Regions from separate parts of the Lysinibacillus sp. RS11 genome, predicted to be linked through region 2. Evidence: a T-box and tRNA genes for the amino acid it is inferred to sense, from the RefSeq annotation. Region 2 holds a T-box; the other holds one or more tRNA genes.

Region 1 (3,402 bases), 2.3 Mb from region 2:
CTGAGCTATAGGCCCTCTTAGAAGTTTTATTTTTTTCATAAACCTTCAAAACTGAACGCAAAACGTAATCTTACAAACCCTAGGTTTGTATTCCGAAAATATCCTTAGAAAGGAGGTGATCCAGCCGCACCTTCCGATACGGCTACCTTGTTACGACTTCACCCCAATCATCTATCCCACCTTCGGCGGCTGGCTCCAAAAGGTTACCCCACCGACTTCGGGTGTTACAAACTCTCGTGGTGTGACGGGCGGTGTGTACAAGGCCCGGGAACGTATTCACCGCGGCATGCTGATCCGCGATTACTAGCGATTCCGGCTTCATGTAGGCGAGTTGCAGCCTACAATCCGAACTGAGAACGACTTTATCGGATTAGCTCCCTCTCGCGAGTTGGCAACCGTTTGTATCGTCCATTGTAGCACGTGTGTAGCCCAGGTCATAAGGGGCATGATGATTTGACGTCATCCCCACCTTCCTCCGGTTTGTCACCGGCAGTCACCTTAGAGTGCCCAACTAAATGATGGCAACTAAGATCAAGGGTTGCGCTCGTTGCGGGACTTAACCCAACATCTCACGACACGAGCTGACGACAACCATGCACCACCTGTCACCGTTGTCCCCGAAGGGAAAACCATATCTCTACAGTGGTCAACGGGATGTCAAGACCTGGTAAGGTTCTTCGCGTTGCTTCGAATTAAACCACATGCTCCACCGCTTGTGCGGGCCCCCGTCAATTCCTTTGAGTTTCAGTCTTGCGACCGTACTCCCCAGGCGGAGTGCTTAATGCGTTAGCTGCAGCACTAAGGGGCGGAAACCCCCTAACACTTAGCACTCATCGTTTACGGCGTGGACTACCAGGGTATCTAATCCTGTTTGCTCCCCACGCTTTCGCGCCTCAGCGTCAGTTACAGACCAGAAAGTCGCCTTCGCCACTGGTGTTCCTCCAAATCTCTACGCATTTCACCGCTACACTTGGAATTCCACTTTCCTCTTCTGCACTCAAGTCCCCCAGTTTCCAATGACCCTCCACGGTTGAGCCGTGGGCTTTCACATCAGACTTAAAGGACCGCCTGCGCGCGCTTTACGCCCAATAATTCCGGACAACGCTTGCCACCTACGTATTACCGCGGCTGCTGGCACGTAGTTAGCCGTGGCTTTCTAATAAGGTACCGTCAAGGTACAGCCAGTTACTACTGTACTTGTTCTTCCCTTACAACAGAGTTTTACGATCCGAAAACCTTCTTCACTCACGCGGCGTTGCTCCATCAGGCTTTCGCCCATTGTGGAAGATTCCCTACTGCTGCCTCCCGTAGGAGTCTGGGCCGTGTCTCAGTCCCAGTGTGGCCGATCACCCTCTCAGGTCGGCTACGCATCGTCGCCTTGGTGAGCCGTTACCTCACCAACTAGCTAATGCGCCGCGGGCCCATCTTATAGCGACAGCCGAAACCGTCTTTCAGTATTTCACCATGAAGTAAAATAGATTATTCGGTATTAGCCCCGGTTTCCCGGAGTTATCCCAAACTATAAGGTAGGTTGCCCACGTGTTACTCACCCGTCCGCCGCTAACATCAAAGGAGCAAGCTCCTTCTCTGTCCGCTCGACTTGCATGTATTAGGCACGCCGCCAGCGTTCGTCCTGAGCCAGGATCAAACTCTCCATAAAAAGAAATTTGATTAGCTCAAATTGTTTTGCTGGCATCATGTTTGATGTCCAAAATTTTGTTTCGTTCACTAACTCAAGGTTAGCTACTAAAAACTTTATTGATTACGTTTTGCTTGTTCAGTTTTCAAGGTTCATTTATTTTAATTGGTGGAGCCTAGCGGGATCGAACCGCTGACCTCCTGCGTGCAAGGCAGGCGCTCTCCCAGCTGAGCTAAGGCCCCAAAATTTAAGAAAAAATGGTCGGAATGACAGGATTCGAACCTACGACCCCTTGGTCCCAAACCAAGTGCTCTACCAAGCTGAGCTACATTCCGTTTGTTTTATTGGCGCGCCCGGCAGGAGTCGAACCCACAACCTTCTGATCCGTAGTCAGACGCTCTATCCAATTGAGCTACGGGCGCTAATTATAAAAATAAAATGGTGCCGAGGGCCGGAATCGAACCGGCACGGTAGTCACCTACCGCAGGATTTTAAGTCCTGTGCGTCTGCCAGTTCCGCCACCCCGGCACATTTGGAGCGGAAGACGAGGTTCGAACTCGCGACCCCCACCTTGGCAAGGTGGTGTTCTACCACTGAACTACTTCCGCATGTGCATAAGATTTATTTATCCTGGCAATTATGAAATTCTAAAAATGGTGCGGGTGAAGGGAGTCGAACCCCCACGCCTTGCGGCGCTAGATCCTAAGTCTAGTGCGTCTGCCAATTCCGCCACACCCGCATATTTTGTTGGCAATTAAATGGTGAGCCATGAAGGACTCGAACCTTCGACCCTCTGATTAAAAGTCAGATGCTCTACCAACTGAGCTAATGGCTCAAAACTATGGTGCCGGCGATAGGAGTCGAACCCACGACCTACTGATTACAAGTCAGTTGCTCTACCAACTGAGCTACACCGGCAAATGGTGGAGGATGACGGGCTCGAACCGCCGACCCCCTGCTTGTAAGGCAGGTGCTCTCCCAGCTGAGCTAATCCTCCTGGGTATAATGCCTAGCGACGTCCTACTCTCACAGGGGGAAGCCCCCAACTACCATCGGCGCTAAAGAGCTTAACTTCCGTGTTCGGTATGGGAACGGGTGTGACCTCTTTGCCATCATCACTAGACTATTTTAAAGACAAGATTTATTATAACACATTTTGTTATAATTGCAAGCTTTTTTTAAAAAACTTTCTTGTTCTTTCAAAACTGGATAAACGTGCATTGAATGTTTCAAACATTTTGGTTAAGTCCTCGATCGATTAGTATTCGTCAGCTCCATGTGTCACCACACTTCCACCTCGAACCTATCTACCTCATCGTCTTTGAGGGATCTTACTTACTTGCGTAATGGGAAATCTCATCTTGAGGGGGGCTTCATGCTTAGATGCTTTCAGCACTTATCCCGTCCACACATAGCTACCCAGCGATGCCTTTGGCAAGACAACTGGTACACCAGCGGTGTGTCCATCCCGGTCCTCTCGTACTAAGGACAGCTCCTCTCAAATTTCCTACGCCCACGACGGATAGGGACCGAACTGTCTCACGACGTTCTGAACCCAGCTCGCGTACCGCTTTAATGGGCGAACAGCCCAACCCTTGGGACCGACTACAGCCCCAGGATGCGATGAGCCGACATCGAGGTGCCAAACCTCCCCGTCGATGTGGACTCTTGGGGGAGATAAGCCTGTTATCCCCGGGGTAGCTTTTATCCGTTGAGCGATGGCCCTTCCATGCGGAACCACCGGATCACTAAGCCCGTCTTTC
Region 2 (3,402 bases):
TGAAACGGTATATTACGAGAAGTATACTTAGTCTCTTCTTTCACTTTTTCTTCGCACGCATCATTTCCACACCATCCAGCAAGCACCCAGCCTGAAATAGATCCATTTTCCTTGGAAGTATTAATATGCTGCTGTAATTGAGGTAGCGTATCAATATGTGTATGAGCATTTGCATCACGGAATTGGCGCGCTTTGTCAAATAAACGAGTTTGCATCGTTGTTAGTTCTTCTTCAATTGCAGAAACAATGTTGTTAAGATCAATTGCTTGTTTCTCATCTTCATCGCGTGCTTTTAACATGGCTTGATTGTTTTCTAAGTCACGAGGTCCTAATTCAATTCGAACCGGTACACCTTTTAACTCCCATTCATTAAATTTGAAGCCTGGTGATTGGTCGGTGTCATCAAGACGTACTCGAATTCCCTTCTTCTTAAGGACTGCATAAATGTCATCTAGTTTCTCCATAATTTCAGGGGTCTTTTTCCATGGACCTACAGGTATTAAGACAACTTGGGTTGGTGCGATTCGTGGCGGTAAAATAAGCCCCTGCTCATCACCGTGAACCATAATTACTGAACCTATTAAACGTGTGGAAGTCCCCCAAGATGTTGTGTGTACATATTCATGCTGATTGGCTTTATTTAAATATTTTATATCAAAGGCTTCAGCAAATTTTGTCCCTAAATAATGAGAGGTACCGGCTTGTACGGCCTTCCCATTTTTCATCATTGCTTCGATAGAATAAGTATCTACAGCCCCTGCAAAACGCTCTGAAGGTGTTTTTTGTCCATCATAGACAGGGATTGCCAGCAACTCCTCTACAACTTCCTTATAGATAGTTAACATTTGCATTGTTTCTTGACGCGCATCTTCTTCATCAACATGCGCTGTATGGCCCTCTTGCCACAAAAATTCAGATGTTCGAATGAACGGAAGTGTTTTTTTCTCCCAACGAAAGACATTTGCCCATTGATTAATCAAGACAGGTAAATCACGGTAACTTTTGATCCAATTTGAATAAAGGTGTCCAATCATCGTTTCAGATGTCGGACGAAGCGCTAAACGTTCTTCTAATTTCTCACCTGCTGCCTCCGTTACCCAAGGAAGCTCAGGTGAGAAACCTTCGATATGATCCTTTTCTTTTTGGAAGAAGGATTCAGGAATTAACATAGGGAAATAAGCGTTGCGGTGACCTGACTCTTTAAAACGACGATCCATTTCTTCCTGAATATGTTCCCAAATTTCATAGCCGTCTGGTTTAAATGCGATACAGCCACGAACTGGTGTATAATCCATTAAATCGGCCTTTTGGATTGTCTCAATGTACCATTTTGAAAAATCATTTTGTTGTGTTGTCATATTCTCTCCTCCATTTCTGTAACTTTACTTACTGAAAAAATAAAAAGCACAAAGCTGTCCTCCAAATAAGGACGTCTTTGTGCCAAATAAACGTGGTACCACCTTGAATTTAGTTTTAAGAAAAATCTTAAAACCCTCTAACGTTTTGTAACGAAAACGACTCGGTTATGTTTGCATAACATCTCCGTGGTAGGTTTCAGATAAGAAGCGGTGATATAGCTCTCAGCCATTGCTATATTTTCTGTTTCACATTTCTTACTTACTTGGCCACATCATCGATTGATATTTCATATAACTTTAGCAAAACTGTTAAATAATATCAATTATTTTTCGGGAAATATCAGAAAATTATTTCTATTGCTTGTAAACAGAATTGCTTTTAACTAATTCATAAATATTTCAAAGCATTCTTAATTAACAAAAAAGGGTTCCACAACAATAAAAAATGAGTGTCAAATACATCTGCAATTTGACACTCATTTTAATTGACATTTTCTGTATTCGCGATAGCAAGTGGATCCAGTGAAAGAAAAATAGCGTTCTATTTTATTGCTAATCTTAGAGTTATTCCACAAAGTGGTTTATCACCAAAGTTAGGGTGATGAGCCACAAAATACTCATGACTGGAATAATGCTCCCTTCGAATGCTTACTTCATCATGAAGACTTATTTTTTAACTTCCATAATAGAAAGAGAATCAAGATAACAACAATGCTTACATATTTCCACTTAGAATCAATTTGCATAAAACCATATATTGCGCCTGCTTCAATAATAAGTGAAGGGATTTTCCCTAACGTACTAGCAACTGTAAATATACCAAGTGAAACTTTTGAAAATGCACTTCCTAACGTTATAACACCAGATGGAGTAAATGGGAGAATTCTTAAGCATAAAATAACCCAAAATGCATTAAATCCCTCAAGCTGCTTTAATTTTAAAATAACAGGATGTTGGGTATCTGTATGTCTCCATTTCTTTAACCCTTTTCGATATAAAATAAAGCTAATGAATGCGCCTAACCCCTCACCAATAATAGAAACGATTAAGCCATTATATAGACCAAAAATTGTTAGGTTTCCTGCTGTAATAAATACACTTGGTAATATACCTATAATGCTCACTAATATATTAATGAATAAACTTAAAAAGACTGCAAACAGACCAGCCTGTTCTAATAATTGAAAAAAAGTTTCTTGCATAGTATATCTCTTTCTTATTTTTATATTAATCATAAAATAAAATTACAACATAAACAAATCTGGTTGATTTCTAATTAGTGACTATGACAAAAAAATCATCCATGTCAAAATTGACTATTTAAAATCTATAAATATTATTGAATCAGTTATTTTATCACGCGTGTTGATTATCTAATTTCTTCCAATAAAAAATGAACAAAAGAGAGATTCTCAGTGTGAAATGTTAGTTACGACACAAACAATTACGAAATGAGGAATCTCTCTTGAACAAGAATAACACGATTTTTACGCTCATTCAAAACTTACTTTCAGAAGCAGAATGGCAATCAATCTTAAATTTCAAACAAAATCTCTATCATTCACAGGTTTCACATGCCTGTTTCTTTGTTTTGGCCAGACACTGGAAAGACGAATTAGGGAGAAAGAAATCCTAAATTTTCATTGGGACATAAACTATTCAACAACTGTAAAATTTTGCTTAATAAATATGTTTGTTATTTTATCTTAATAATCTATGAACACTTAGAGGATCTTGTCCAAAACTAAAGACAAGATCCTCCGTATTACCTACATACAACTATCTACAATCAACTGAGTAAAATCCTCTACGGGTAATGGCTTACTGAAGTAATAGCCTTGGACGAATTCACAGCCATACTCACGCAGCACGTTTAATTCTGCTTCTTCTTCGACCCCTTCAGCTACTACTTGAAGATTTAAGGCATGCGCTAGAGAAATCATGGCTGAAATCATGGCAATTCCTGATTTTTCAGGCACAATATCTTGGACAAATGCACGATCTATTTTTAAGACATCGACCGGGAATGTCTTTAAATAATTTA

The links. A T-box is a leader RNA that pairs with one kind of tRNA and senses whether it is charged. The one in region 2 lies ahead of proS (proline--tRNA ligase), so its partner is inferred to be a tRNA-Pro.
Region 1: it has a tRNA-Pro gene. The T-box ahead of proS (proline--tRNA ligase) is inferred to sense a tRNA for this amino acid. The anticodon was not compared.

What each region holds. Positions count from the first base shown of each region.
Region 1 covers NZ_CP168124.1:107,253-110,654, reverse strand. The annotation lists tRNA gene AB9L17_RS00675 (tRNA-Ile) at 1-15, opposite strand, end outside; rRNA gene AB9L17_RS00670 (16S ribosomal RNA) at 109-1,660, opposite strand; tRNA gene AB9L17_RS00665 (tRNA-Ala) at 1,806-1,881, opposite strand; tRNA gene AB9L17_RS00660 (tRNA-Pro) at 1,898-1,974, opposite strand; tRNA gene AB9L17_RS00655 (tRNA-Arg) at 1,985-2,061, opposite strand; tRNA gene AB9L17_RS00650 (tRNA-Leu) at 2,079-2,167, opposite strand; tRNA gene AB9L17_RS00645 (tRNA-Gly) at 2,173-2,247, opposite strand; tRNA gene AB9L17_RS00640 (tRNA-Leu) at 2,294-2,378, opposite strand; tRNA gene AB9L17_RS00635 (tRNA-Lys) at 2,399-2,474, opposite strand; tRNA gene AB9L17_RS00630 (tRNA-Thr) at 2,482-2,557, opposite strand; tRNA gene AB9L17_RS00625 (tRNA-Val) at 2,561-2,636, opposite strand; rRNA gene rrf (5S ribosomal RNA) at 2,647-2,762, opposite strand; rRNA gene AB9L17_RS00615 (23S ribosomal RNA) at 2,878-3,402, opposite strand, start outside.
Region 2 covers NZ_CP168124.1:2,407,431-2,410,832, reverse strand. The annotation lists gene proS (proline--tRNA ligase) at 1-1,358, opposite strand, end outside; T-box leader at 1,423-1,643, opposite strand; gene AB9L17_RS12295 (TVP38/TMEM64 family protein) at 2,015-2,560, opposite strand; gene AB9L17_RS12290 (sensor domain-containing protein) at 3,128-3,402, opposite strand, start outside.